3 regions of the Streptomyces sp. NPDC015032 genome follow, and region 1 is predicted to be linked to each of the others. Evidence: riboswitches for the same ligand, from Rfam matches in the RefSeq annotation. Region 1 holds a riboswitch; each other region holds the start of a gene.
What was found. A riboswitch is a leader RNA that binds a small molecule or an ion and turns the genes downstream of it on or off. The one in region 1 is predicted to bind cyclic di-AMP.
Positions count from the first base shown of each region.

Region 2: another riboswitch for cyclic di-AMP. It lies ahead of ACF08M_RS10840 (transglycosylase family protein); the one in region 1 lies ahead of ACF08M_RS08585 (NlpC/P60 family protein).
Region 3: another riboswitch for cyclic di-AMP. It lies ahead of ACF08M_RS32635 (M23 family metallopeptidase); the one in region 1 lies ahead of ACF08M_RS08585 (NlpC/P60 family protein).

Region 1 is NZ_JBIBVN010000004.1:28,224-32,899, forward strand. It holds gene pcrA (DNA helicase PcrA) at 1-1,577, opposite strand, end outside; cyclic di-AMP (ydaO/yuaA leader) riboswitch at 1,857-2,022, shown strand; gene ACF08M_RS08585 (NlpC/P60 family protein) at 2,021-3,211, shown strand; gene ACF08M_RS08590 (hypothetical protein) at 3,435-3,788, opposite strand; gene ACF08M_RS08595 (NlpC/P60 family protein) at 4,146-4,676, shown strand, end outside.
Region 2 is NZ_JBIBVN010000005.1:95,714-100,389, forward strand. It holds gene eno (phosphopyruvate hydratase) at 1-1,063, opposite strand, end outside; gene ACF08M_RS10840 (transglycosylase family protein) at 1,339-2,091, opposite strand; cyclic di-AMP (ydaO/yuaA leader) riboswitch at 2,095-2,266, opposite strand; gene ACF08M_RS10845 (transglycosylase family protein) at 2,568-3,554, opposite strand; gene ACF08M_RS10850 (cytochrome P450) at 3,660-4,676, opposite strand, start outside.
Region 3 is NZ_JBIBVN010000034.1:51,615-56,290, forward strand. It holds gene ACF08M_RS32620 (SPFH domain-containing protein) at 1-669, shown strand, start outside; tRNA gene ACF08M_RS32625 (tRNA-Met) at 874-947, shown strand; gene ACF08M_RS32630 (PP2C family protein-serine/threonine phosphatase) at 1,168-2,331, shown strand; cyclic di-AMP (ydaO/yuaA leader) riboswitch at 2,613-2,765, shown strand; gene ACF08M_RS32635 (M23 family metallopeptidase) at 2,777-3,934, shown strand; gene ACF08M_RS32640 (aldo/keto reductase) at 4,258-4,676, shown strand, end outside.

The DNA.
Region 1 (4,676 bases):
ACGGCGTTGGCCGACCGGGCCGCCATGCCGTACGCCTCGTCGACCCGGCGCAGTGCCTGCGGGAAGGTGATCTTCTCGCGCAGGGACAATGCGTCGATCATCGCCTCGGCGCGGTCGCCGATGCCGCGCTTGGGCACATTGAGGATGCGGCGCAGCGGGACGGTGTCCTCGGGGTTGGCGAGGACCCGGAGGTAGGCCAGGACGTCCCGGACCTCCTTGCGTTCGTAGAAGCGCACGCCGCCGACGACCTTGTACGGCAGGCCGACGCGGATGAAGATCTCCTCGAAGACCCGGGACTGCGCGTTCGTACGGTAGAAGACCGCGACGTCGCCCGCCCTGGCATCGCCCGCGTCGGTCAGCCGGTCGATCTCGTCGGCGACGAACTGCGCCTCGTCGTGCTCGGTGTCGGCGACGTAGCCGGTGATCCGGGCGCCGGTGCCGGCGTTCGTCCAGAGGTTCTTGGGACGGCGGCTCTCGTTGCGCTCGATGACCGCGTTGGCGGCGGACAGGATCGTCTGCGTGGAGCGGTAGTTCTGCTCCAGCAGGATCGTGGTCGCGTCCGGGTAGTCCTCCTCGAACTGGAGGATGTTGCGGATGGTCGCGCCGCGGAAGGCATAGATCGACTGGTCCGCGTCACCGACGACGCACAGCTCGCCGGGGGCGTCGCCCTCACCGGCCGGGCCGACCAGTTCGCGTACGAGGGTGTACTGGGCGTGGTTGGTGTCCTGGTACTCGTCGACCAGGACGTGGCGGAAGCGGCGGCGGTAGTGCTCGGCGACGTCGGGGAACGCCTGGAGGAGGTGGACCGTCGTCATGATGATGTCGTCGAAGTCCAGCGCGTTGGCCTCGCGCAGCCGGGACTGGTACATCGTGTAGGCCTGGGCGAGGGTCTTCTCGAACCCGTCCGCCGCCTGGCCGGCGAAGGTCTCCTCGTCGATCAGTTCGTTCTTCAGGTTCGAGACCTTCGCCGTGAACGACTTCGGCGGGAAGCGCTTCGGGTCCAGATCGAGATCGCGGCAGACCAGGGCCATCAGCCGCTTGGAGTCGGCGGCGTCGTAGATCGAGAACGACGAGGTGAAGCCGAGCTTCTTCGATTCGCGGCGCAGGATGCGTACGCACGCACTGTGGAAGGTCATGACCCACATGGCGTTGGCGCGCGGTCCGACGAGCTGTTCGACGCGCTCCTTCATCTCGCCCGCGGCCTTGTTGGTGAAGGTGATCGCCAGGATCTGGCCGGGGTGCACCCCGCGCTCGGCGAGGAGGTGGGCGATCCGGTGGGTCAGCACCCGGGTCTTGCCCGAGCCCGCCCCGGCGACGATGAGCAGCGGGGAGCCCGCGTGGACGACGGCGGCCCGCTGCTCGGTGTTCAGCCCGTCGAGGAGCGCCGCGGGGTCGATGACCGGGCGGGGCGCGCCGTCGCGGTAGTACGCGTCCCTGGGCGGCGGGGGCCCATCGAACACGCCCGCGAAGAGGTCCTCCGGCACCGCTTCGGGTACGGAGTCCTCGGGGGGCGGCGGGGGCTCTTCCTCCGAGTGCTGGAGGCCGGCCAGGAAGCTGTCGTCAAAGAGGCTGCTCATCGCTTGCCGAGTCTAGGACGCCGGACCGACACACGGCGGCCGCATACCGAACTGCACCCCGGCCGCATGACGAACCCCACTCCACGACCGGGCACGCAGAGAGAACGAGCCGCCACTACGGGTGAGAAATTCCGGACCCTCGTCCACCCTGGCACCCCAATCCACGAAGGTCACGAACGCGTATCGGGCATATCGAACATCAACCTTCACAGCAGCATCATGAGTTGGCTAGCGTGCTCGACCGGGCGGCCCGTACCCCCTGAGGCGAACCACGCCGAGCGGGCGCCCGCGCCGAATCCGGGCCGCCCTCGCGGGCGTTCGGAGCCGGGGAACCATACGCAGCACTGGGGTGAATCGGTCCTTATCCCCCACTCGGACCGTAGGGCAGCCTTCCGTTCCGCCCGAACCCGACAGCTAACCCGGCAGGCGGTCCACGGAAGGAGATGCCTGCCTTGGCATCGCATCGCAAACCGCGCCCCCGGGTGCGCACCACCACTCCGGCCGTCGGGCTCACGACGGCGGCCCTGGCGTCCGTGACCCTGCTCTCCACGCAGAGCGCCACGGCGGCCCCCGCTCCGAAGCCCAGTGTCGAGGACGTCCAGAAGCAGGTCGACGACCTCTACCGGCAGGCGGGTACCGCGACCCAGCGGTACAACCAGGCGAAGGAGGCCTCCGCCGCCCAGCGCGCCGAGGTGGACACGCTCCTGGACGACGTGGCGAAGCGCGCCGACAAACTCAACGACGCCCGCAGGACGCTCGGCTCCTACGCGGCCGCGCAGTACCGCACCGGGTCGCTCACGCCGAGCGCCACCTTCTTCCTGGCCGACGACCCGCAATCGTACTTCGACCAGAACCAACTGATGGACCGGATGTCCGGTCAGCAGCAGAAGGCACTCACGGACTTCCGCGCGCAGCAGGCCAAAGCCTCGAAGAAGCGCGCCGAAGCGGTGCGCAGCCTGGAGACGCTGACCACGACGCAGGCCACGCTGCGCACCAGCAAGCAGAACGTTCAGCAGAAGCTGGGCGAGGCGCGGACGATGCTGTCGAAGCTGACCGCCGAGGAGAAGGCGCGGCTCGCGGCGCTGGAGCGGAAGAAGGAGGCGGAGGCCAAGCGCAAGGCGGAGGAACTGGCGCGACAGCAGGCCGCCGCCAAGGCGGAGGCGGACCGCAAGGCCGCGGAGGCCGCGGAGGCCGCGAAGAAGACGGGGTCCGGCAGCGGTACGGGAACGGGCACCGGGACCGGCACCGGGACCGGCACCGGCACCGGCTCGGGCAGCAGCGCCTCCACCAAGGCGGAACAGGTCCTGGCCTTCGCCCGCGCCCAGATCGGAAAGCCGTACGTCTGGGGCGCGACCGGTCCGTCCTCGTACGACTGCTCCGGGCTCACCCAGGCGGCATGGAAGGCCGCGGGCGTCACCATCCCGCGCACCACCTGGGACCAGGTGAAGGTCGGCACCCGGGTCGCCACGGCGGACCTGCGCCCCGGCGACCTCGTCTTCTTCTACGACGACATCAGTCACGTCGGCATCTACAAGGGCGACGGAATGATGATCCACGCGCCGAAACCGGGGGCGAACGTGCGCGAGGAGTCGATCTACTACATGCCGATCTACGGCAGCGTGCGGCCGGGTTAGCGGTCCGCCGCACCGCCGCCCTGGGCGCGAGCCGGCCGGCCCGACCAGTGGTCGGCCGGGTCGTACCCCGGGCCGGCCGATGCCTCCGGGCGGCTCACGCCCCGGGACCGGGGCCCCCGAAACCGGCTCACGCCCCGGAGCCGGGCCGGCTCTCCGGAATCGGGCCGGCTCTCCGGCGGGCCCTGGCCCCGGCCCTGCGGACAGTGGCCGCCGGCCTCGGTTCTCAGGTCCAGAGCGTCGCGATGAAGATATTGGCGAGCGTCAGCCCGCCCACGGCCGCGAAGGCGCCCTTGTCGACCTTCTCCTCGTCCCGCTTGATGTAGACCAGCGCGAGGACGACGACCAGGAACAGCAGCTTGACCCCGATCTTGATGTTGTTCACATGACCGCCGTCGGCCTGGTTGAGCCCGACCAGTGCGACCCCGGTGACCAGCATCGTGAGCGCACCGTGCAGCATCGCCGGGACGAACCGGGCCGTGCCCGCGCCCATCGCCTTCATCTGGGTCAGGAAACCGCCCAGCAACGAGGCGATACCGATGATGTGCAGGGCGACGAAGACATGAATGAGTACGTCCATGAGGCCGCAGCCTAGCCCCGCCCATATCACCACTCCGCAGCCAGGTGCGGCTTCTTGGCGCTTCGCTCGTGTCTGCACCAATTGCCTGACTCTGTTGTCATTTTTCCGATCAGATAGCGACAGGCTCGCGCCAAATTCGGGCAATAGATGCCATTACGACTCTTCCCCGTGCCCCGGGTTTAGCGTCCCTGACCAGGTGACCGGCTTCACCGCCGCTCCGCACCCGGACGGCACGCCGGTCACCCCGCCGAGAGGTCCGGCGGCGGACCGCTCCCCCGTTGGCGGCCCGCCGCCGGGCCTCGGGCGGGCCCGCCGGTAGTCCCCGACGGGCAGTCGTCAGGAAGGACGCACGCCCCCGTGGCAGCGCACCGGAAACCCAAGCAGCGCCCGTACACCGGCTCTGCTGCCCGCACCGCGGCGACCCTCGCCTTCGCCGGGGCCGCCACCGCTGCCGTCATGCCGGGCCCGGCGCACGCCGATCCCCAGCGAACCCCCGCCCGGATCAGGGCCGAGGTGGACCGGCTCCACCACGACGCGGAGATCGCCACCGAGCAGTACAACGGCGCGAAGGAGCAGGCGACCGCCGCCGCGGATGCCCTCGACACCCTGCGCGACGAGGCCGCCCGCAGGACCGAGCGCCTCAACGCCTCGCGCGACGCACTGGGTTCGTTCGCCGCCGCGCAGTACCGTACGGGCGGCCTGGACCCGTCCGTACAGCTGGCGCTCTCCTCCGACCCCGACCAGTACCTGGAGCGCGCGTCGTACGTGGACCGGATCGGCGACCGGCGGGCCGCCGAGATCGACGAGGTGGAACGGCAGGTCGCCGGGATCGCCCAGCTGCGCTCACGGGCCAAGGACAAGCTGGCGGCGCTGACGGCGCGCCAGGCC
Region 2 (4,676 bases), on a different contig from region 1:
TGACGAGCAGGGCGTTGGCGGAGCCCTCCTCGATGCCGCGGGCCAGGCGCTCCGGGTTGGTGACGAACAGGTCGTCGCCCACGATCTGCACCTTGGTGCCGAGCTTGTCGGTGATGACCTTCCAGCCGGCCCAGTCGTCCTCGTACAGCGGGTCCTCGATGGAGACCAGCGGGTACGCGGAGACGAGCTCCTCGTAGTACTCGGTCATCTCGGCGGCCGAGCGGGACTTGCCCTCGAACTCGTACGCGCCGTCCTTGTAGAACTCGGACGCGGCGACGTCGAGCGCGAGCGCGATGTCCTTGCCCGGGACGTAGCCGGCTTCCTTGATGGCCTCGACGATGAGGTCGAGGGCGGCGCGGTTCGACTCCAGGTTCGGCGCGAAGCCGCCCTCGTCGCCGAGACCGGTCGAAAGTCCCTTGGTCTTCAGGACCTTCTTCAGCGTGTGGTAGACCTCGGCACCCCAGCGCAGGGCCTCGGAGAAGGACTCCGCGCCGATCGGGGCGATCATGAACTCCTGGATGTCCACGTTGGAGTCGGCGTGCGACCCACCGTTGAGGATGTTCATCATCGGAACGGGCAGCAGGTGCGCGTTCGGGCCGCCGAGGTAGCGGAAGAGCGGCAGGTCCGAGGCCTCGGAGGCGGCGTGGGCGACGGCCAGCGAGACACCGAGGATGGCGTTGGCGCCGAGCGAGCCCTTGTTCTCGGTGGCGTCCAGGTCGAACATCGCCTGGTCGATCAGCCGCTGCTCGGTCGCGTCGTAGCCGACGAGCTCCGGGCCGATCTGCTCGATCACGGCGAGGACGGCCTTCTCGACGCCCTTGCCCTGGTAGCGGTTGGGGTCGCCGTCGCGAAGCTCAATGGCCTCGAACGCACCGGTGGAGGCGCCGGACGGCACGGCAGCACGGCCCGTGCTGCCGTCGTCGAGGCCAACCTCGACCTCGACCGTGGGGTTCCCCCGGGAGTCGAGGATTTCCCGGGCTACGACGACGTCGATGGACGGCACGAGGCATCTCCTTCTGGGATATGACGCTGGTTGTGCAGGGTCACTTCGGCCTTGCGACATGAGCCTAACCGGCCCGGCCCGCTCAGCCGGACGATCGCCCGTCCCCTGGGACGAAAAAGGGCCCAAGGGTGAGCATCACCGGACAAACAGTCAGAATTTTACTGGTCAGTAACGACAACAGTTGAACGAACCCGCAGAGGCGGCGCACTTCCCGGAGGCGGCATGTGACGGAGGTGACACCTCGCGGCGGCGGCACATGACACAGGAAACCCCGGCCCGGCGCGTACGGGGGAACGCGCGCCGGGCCGGGGTGCTCCGGGAGGAGAGAACCTGGACTACTTGGTCAGGTGCAGCTGCTGACCCGGGTAGATCAGGTCGGCGTCCGTGACGATGTCCTTGTTCAGCTCGAACAGCTGCTGCCAGCCGCCCTCGACCTTGCGGTCGGCGGCGATCTTGCTCAGGGAGTCGCCGGAGACGACCTTGTACTCGCCGTCGCCCTTCTTGACCTTCTCGCCGGTCGGGGTGGTGACGGTCTTCTTCGACTCGGCCTGCGGGGCGGCGGAGCGGTCCGAGCGGTTGGTGGCGGGGGCCTCGGTGCGCTCGGCCTTCTTCGGCTGGGCCTGCTGCTTCGGCGCGGCCGGGGCGCTCTGCTTCTGCGTGGCGCCGGAGCCGGACTTCGAGGAGGAGCCGGTGTCGACACCCGGGTTGACGCCGTCGTTGCGCAGGTTGCCGGCGCCGGCACAGCCCCAGGCACCCGGGCCCTGCATGTCGAGGAGCCGCTCGGCGGTGGCGATCTGCTGGGCCTTGGTGGCCAGGTCGGCACGGGGGGCGTACTGCGTACCGCCGGCGGCGGCCCAGCTGGACTGCGAGAACTGCAGACCGCCGTAGTAGCCGTTGCCGGTGTTGATGGACCAGTTGCCACCGGACTCGCACTGAGCGACGGCGTCCCACGTGGCGACGGAGGCGGCGGAGGCACCGGTCGCACCCATCAGCGGAACGGCGACGGCGGTACCGGCGACACCGGCGAGCGTGGCGACACGGACGGCCTTGGACGGGCGGCGGTGCTTGCCCTTGCCAGAAAACAGCATGGAACGTCTCCTCACCGACGCCTACGAGGTGAGCTGTCGGGTTCGGGCCAAGTGAGTTGCCCGGTCGCACGTCCTAGCACGCGACTTCACCCCAAGCCGGTCCTGATGCGTCTTTCGACGATCGGGGCCGGCGCCTACCTGGGTCCCCCGCTCCTGCCTACGGCGCTTTACGCGTCTGTTCCCTTCGACCGACGGCAGGATTTCGGCGTGACGGTCGACGGGGCCCGCGGTGCGAGCGGTTCCGACCGTAAACACACGCAACCCCTACATTCAAAGATGGACACATCGGACAATCACCCCTTACTTGCATCTGAGGAACCGTCGTTTTCGCAGGTGGGAGGCGGTACAGGAGGACCCCTCAGGCGCGACACGCCAGTTGACGCAAAGAGACCCATGTCTCACTTACGCATAAGTGGACATAGGTCTCTGAACTACCCCAGTTTTTGAGGCTCTTTCAGTCGATTATCAGACCGCTCTCATTTGGTCTTCACATCGAGATCGAGGCTCTGGCCAGGGAGAATGAGGTCCGGGTCGGATCCGACGGCCTCCTCGTTGGCCTCGTACAGCGCGGACCAGCCGCCGGGAACCTTCTGTGCGTCAGCAATCGCCCAGAGGTTGTCGCCGGGGCGGACGGTGTACGTGCCGTCGGCGGCCGGCGTGCCCGCGTCGCGCGCATCGCCGTCACCGCGGGAGGCGTGCCGGCCCGACTCGCGGTCGACGCCGCCGTTCGTGTCCCGGCCCCCCTCGGGGGCCGGTGCGCCGCGGTGCTTGCCCCCCGTACCGTCGGCCGCGTCGGACGGGCCGGTCGCGTCCGACGCGTCGGACGCTCCGGAGGACGGGGTGGCAGAAGGCTTCGACGGGGTGGCGGAAGGCTTCTTGGACGGCTTGGTCCGGTCCGCCGGTCCGTCGTCGGCGCCCGAGCGCTCCGAGCCGTCCTTGCCGCCCTTGCCGCCCGAGTCGGCGTCCGGGGCGGCGTGCGACGGTGTGGCGCCCTCGGACGGGGCCGTCGACGCGCCGTCAGCCGGCTCCGTGCTCCGCTTCGGCTCGGCGGGCGGCGTGACCCCGGGATCGACGCCCGGCAGCGTCCCGTCCTCCGTGAGGCCGGAGATGACCGCACAACTGGGCCACGCCTTCGGGCCCCGGTCCTCCAGGACCTTCTCGGCCACATCTATCTGCTGCGAGCGGCTGGCCAGGTCGGCGCGCTCGGCATACGACTCGCCGCCGTACGCCTTCCAGGTCTCCTGCGAGAACTGCAGGCCGCCGTAGAAGCCGTTGCCGAGGTCGGCGCTCCACATGCCGCCGCTCTCGCACTCGGCCACCCGGTCCCAGGTCGTGGCGTCGGCCGCGTGCGCGCCTGCCGCGCCGAGCAGCGGGATGGCGATGGCCGAACCGGTCACGCCTGCGGCGACGACGATGGCGGGTGCCTGACGAGGGCGACGGTGTCTGCCGTTCGCGGAGCCCATGGGGTTGCCTTCCGTGTGACTGACGAGTGACAAATGAGTCGAACGGTGAACCTAGCGGGACCCGAACGCGTGTCACAAGTCGATGCAGCACAGATCACGCGGAAGTCACAGAGTTGACTGAGCGTCATATCGCGTCGGGGCGGGCCTCGGCGCGAACTCCACCGGCAGCGTGCGCAGTCCGCGCATGATGAGCCCGCCACGCCACCGCAAATCGGTAGGTTCTACCGCAAGTCGCAGGTCGGGAAGTCGCCGCAGAAGCGTGGCGAGCGCCGTCTGTCCCTCCAGCCGGGCGAGCGGTGCTCCCAGGCAGTAGTGGATGCCGTGCCCGTACCCGAGGTGCTGATTGTCACGCCGTGCGAGGTCGAGCGTGTCGGGGTCCCCGAAGCGCTCCAGGTCGCGGTCCGCGGCGGCGAGCACGACGAGTACGGGGTCGCCGGCCGCGATGTCCTGTCCGCCGAGCGTCAGCGGCTCGGTGGCGAACCGCCAGGTCGCCAGCTCCACCGGACCGTCGTACCGCAGCAGTTCCTCGATCCCGGTCTCCAGCAGCCCGCTCTCCCCCGCGTCGAGGGAGCCTTGCAGCCGCTCGCGCTCCGCGGGGTTGCGCAGCAGGGCGTACACCCCGTTGCCGATGAGATTGACCGTCGTCTCGAATCCGGCGAAGAGGAGGATGAAGGCCATGGCCGCGGCCTCGTTCTCGGTGAGGTGCTCGCCGTGGTCGCTGGCCCGGATCAGCCCCGAGATCAGGTCGTCCCCCGGGTTCTCCCTCTTGCGGTGGATCAGTTCGGCGAGATAGCCGCGCATCTTCTTCACCGACCTGGCCACCCCGCCGCGCGGACCGCCGCCGTGCCGGATCATCATGCCCGCCCAGTCCCGGAAGTCGTCCTGGTCCTCGCGCGGCACGCCGAGCAGATCGCAGATCGCGTAGATGGGGAGCGGGAACGCGAAGTCGTGGATGAGGTCCGCCCTTCCCTCCGCGATGAAGCGGTCGATGAGGTGATCCGTCAGTTCCTGTACGCGCGGCGCGAACTCGGCGACCCTGCGCGGGGTGAACGCCTTGGAGACGAGGCGGCGCAGCCGGGTGTGGTCGGGCGGGTCGATGTTGAGCAGATGCGTCATCAGCTC
Region 3 (4,676 bases), on a different contig from region 1:
CAGGCCCGCATCGCCGAGGCCAAGGCCGACCAGGAGGCCAGCCAGCGCGAGCAGCAGGCCGCCGCGCTCAAGGCGGAGTACGAACGCGACACCGCGATCAAGCGGGCCGGATTCCTCGCCGAGACCGAGCAGTACAACGCCCGCGCCGCGCAGGCCGGACCGCTCGCCCAGGCCAAGGCCTCGCAGGAGGTCATCGAGGAGCAGACCGCGCTGGCGGAGCGGCAGGCCGGGCTTGCCGCGCAACGGCTCGAAGGGGAGGTACGGCGTCCGGCGGACGCCGAGGCGTACCGGCAGCGCACTCTTGCGGAGGCGGCCCGTGACCGCGTGAAGTTCGAGGCCGACGGCAACGCGTACACCGAGCGGACCCTCGCCCAGGCGCAGGCCGACGCCAACAGCGCGCGCGCCGCCTCGCTGCGCGACGGCAACCAGGAACTCATCGCGGCCAACCGCATCGTCGAGAACCTGCCCGCCCTGGCCGACGCGGCCGCCCGGGGCATGTCGGGAGCCGACCTCACCGTTCTGAACGGCACCAGTGGCGTCAACGAGATGGCGGCGGGCGTGGTCGGCCAGGGGCTGGCGATCCTCCACTCCCTGCAACGGGGCGCGAACCCTGTGAAGTCCCCGGCGGTCGACGGGAAGGTCGCGCCCCGTATCACCGAGACGAATTGAGAACGGCGGGGGCGAGAAGGAGGGCGAGGAGGCGAGGAGGCGAGGAGGCGAGGAGGGGCCGCGGGGCGGAGGCGCACGGACCGGCCGCTGGGTGACGGGCGGGCGCCGGGCAGGTTCCCGGCGGGCATCGGTGGGCATCGGGCGGCCATGATTCGCCCCGTGGTCATGAGACCGCCGCGCATGCCGTACAGTTGTATTCACCGACGCGGGGTGGAGCAGCTCGGTAGCTCGCTGGGCTCATAACCCAGAGGTCGCAGGTTCAAATCCTGTCCCCGCTACTGAAGAGTCAGGCCCGGCACGCATACAGCGTGCTGGGCCTGACTCGTTCCAGTTGACCCCTCGGCCCACGAAGGAGCAGGTCCGGGCGGTGTGTGAGCTGTGCCACGTACGTACCCCCATTGGCCGATGAGGAGTCGCCGCGCGACTCCGCTCCGGTGAGCCTGGGGGTGGGGCGCGGTACCGTCCGCAGCCGCGCGCGTACCGGGCAGGAGACCACAGGTGTGGAAGCGGTTGAAGCGGCGCGGCAGGCATGCCGAGGGCGGCGGCACCCGCACGCGGCGGTTCGTCCGCGCGTTGCCCGCTCTGATGATTCTCGGCGGGCTGGTGTTCGATCTCCTCACGCCGCCGACCTTCACCGCCGTTCCGCTGTTCGTGGCGGCGCCGCTGATCGCCGCGCCGTTCTTCTCGCTGTCCAGGACCATCTGCACCGGTGCCGCCTCCATGCTGGCCGTCGTCGCGCTGCGGCTGTACAGCGGCACGCTGCCGGAGGTCGTGCCGCTGATCGAGTTGCTCACCCTGGCCACCGTCTCGGTCCTCGCGGTCGTGATCAACGGGGTCGTGCGGCGGGGCAATGAGCAGCTGGCCTCCGCGCGGGTCATCGCGGAGACGGCCATGCGGGCGGTGCTGCCGAAGCCGTCCGACCGGATCGGCGGGCTGCATGTGGCGGCGCGGTACGAGGCGGCGCAGGCGGACGAGTTCGTCGGCGGTGACCTGTTCGCCGTGACGGACACCCCGCAGGGGGTGCGGCTGGTCGTCGGGGACGTGCGGGGGAAGGGGCTGGACGCCGTGGAGTCGGTGGCGGTGATCATCGGGGCGTTCCGGGAGGCGGCCGAGCAGGAGCGGTCGCTGGAGGGCGTGGCGCAGCGGCTGGAGCGGGCGCTGGCGCGGGAGGGGACGCGGCGGGGCGGGCTCGATGCGGTCGAGGGCTTCATCACCGCCGTGCTGGCCGAGATCCCGTCCGGAGGGTCCCGGGTGCGGATCGTCAACCGCGGTCATCCCGAGCCGATCCTGCTGCACCCCGACGGGGCGCTGGAGGTGCTGGGGCCCACGGTGCCCGCGCTGCCGCTCGGGATGGACCTGGGCGTGTGGCCGGACCGGGCGGATGAGTGGGATCTGCCGGCGGGAACGACTCTGCTCCTGTACACGGATGGCCTCTCCGAGGCGCGGGACGCCGACGGCGTCTTCTACGACCCGGCGGCCCGGCTGCGGGGGCGGATCTTCCCGGGGCCCGAGGAGCTGCTGTCCGCGCTGACCGATGACGTACGGCTGTATACCGGTGGTGAGACGACCGACGACATGGCGCTGCTCGCGGTCGTACGTCCTGCGGAGGGGCAGCCGGACCGGCGCAGGACCGTGACGATCGTGGGTCTGGAAGAGATGTGACGGGCGAGGGCGTGAACCCGGTGCGAGCCGGGCGCGACCTCGGACGGGGGATGCCACCGTACGTAACCGAAGGACGCCGCTCCGCATAACATTTGACGCAACGTCAGAATCTGAGTAATGGCTGAGCCCCGATCAACTCGTACTGATCCGCCCGATTGTGTCCCGTAAAGTCCAGGCCAAAGACGTGAACGATCAGTGGGAACGGCTTGGAATCAGGCCCGGGTGTCTATTAACGTTCGATAACGCAGCGCGGTCGTCCCAGCCGTCGTCAGTGGCGGCACCGTGCGCGAGCGCCGAATCCCGCAAGGGAACCGGGGAACCACCTACATGGGGTGAATCGGATGCCTGCGTCTTGTGAGAGACGGAGGGGCCCGTAGGAGACCTTCCTGCTCCGAACCCGTCAGCTAACCCGGTAGGCGAGAAGGAAGGAAAGGAGTGCGCCCCCGTGGCGTCCAACAAGCCTGCCCCCGAGGCCCCCTCTCGGTTCAGCCCCGACTTCGGTTCCGGTACTGGAACCGACTACGGCACTTTTGCGACGGGAACGGCCTACGGCACCGAGCCGGGCGGCGACTTCGCCGGTGGGTTCGGCAGCGAATTCCGCGCCGACGGCAATGGCGAGCCCGAGCGGGGCCGGGACGAGTGGAACCCCACCGAGGAGTCCGTCCGCCCCGTACGTGGCAAGCACCGCGTCGCCAAGCAGCGCAACGGACTTGCCCGCAGCTCCACGGTGCTCGGGGTCGGTGTCATCGCAGCGGTCGGTGCGGGCGGCATGGCCACCGCGCAGAGCAAGCCGCCGGTCTCCATCTCCCTTCCCGACTCCATCGCGGACAACCTCCCCGACGCGAAGTCCCTTCCGGGCGTGGGTTCTCTCTTCTCCGAGGAGTCCGAAGCCGAAAAGGCCGCGGCCGCCGCCGCGGCCGCGCCGCTCACCACCGCCGGTCTCACCACCACCGAGGCCGAACAGGGCACGGCGGACGCGGGCGAGGCGCTCCGCGCGCGCATCCTCCAGCAGGCCGAGCAGCAGCAGGACGCCGCCGACGCCGAGGCGAAGGCAGCCCAGGAGAAGGCGGCCGCGGAGCAGGCCGCCGCCGAGGCCAAGAAGCAGCAGGACGCCGCCGAGGCCAAGGTCGCCGCCGAGAAGAAGAAGGCGGAGGAAGCGGCCAAGAAGAAGGCCGAGGCCCTGCGGCTCGCCAAGCTCGCCGCCAGCTATGCCATTCCGACCTCCTCCTACACAGTCACCTCGACTTTCGGCCAGGCCGGCTCGATGTGGTCCTCCGGCTACCACACCGGCCTCGACTTCGCCGCGCCGACGGGTACGCCGATCAAGGCCGTGCACGGCGGCACCATCAAGTCGGCCGGCTGGTCCGGTTCGTACGGCTACCGCACGGTGCTGGAGCTCGACGACGGTACGGAGGTGTGGTTCTGCCACCAGTCCTCCATCGGCGTCAGCGTCGGTCAGAAGGTCACCACCGGTGAGACCATCGGCCGGGTCGGCGCGACCGGCAACGTGACCGGCCCGCACCTCCACCTGGAGGTCCACACCTCCGACGGTACGGGCATCGACCCGATGGCCTGGCTGCGCGGCAAGGGCCTCAACCCCTGATCCGCAGGCCACCTTCCCGGCCCGCGTGATCCGAGCCAATTCGCCGGCCGCCGAACCCCGGCAGCCCTGACGCTCCCCCCGACGTCAGGGCTGCCGGTCTGCCGGGCCTTCCCGACGTCAGGGCTGCCGGTCTGCCGGGCCTTCCCGATGTCAGGGTTGCCGGTCTGCCGGGCCTTCCCGATGTCGGGACTGCCGGTCTGGCGGAGCAGCACAGCCGCCGGAGCGGCACAGTCGCCGGAGTGGCTGGCCCACCGGGGAGGTCGGCCCGTCGGAGCGGTCGGCCCGTCGGAATAGTGGTGCCGCCGGAATCCGTTGACCCGTTTATGACTTCTCTTCGTAAGCTGGGCTCTTCCGATTTCGAGGTCTTCCCACTCGCCCTCGGCGGCAACGTCTTCGGCTGGACCGCCGACGAAGCGCAGTCGTTCGCGGTGCTGGACGCCTACGCCGCAGTGGGCGGCAACTTCGTCGACACCGCTGACGCCTACACCGCCTGGATCCCGGGCAACGAGGGCGGCGAGTCGGAGACCGTCATCGGAAAGTGGCTCGCGGCCCGCTCCAACCGCTCCGACATCGTCGTTGCCACCAAGGTCGGCGCCCACCCCTCGTACAAGGGGCTCTCCGCCACGAACATCAAGGCCGCGGCCGAGGAGTCGCTGCGCCGGCTCGGCACCGACCACATCGATGTCTACTACACGCACTTCGACGACGAGACCGTCCGGGTCGAGGAGATCATCACCGCCCT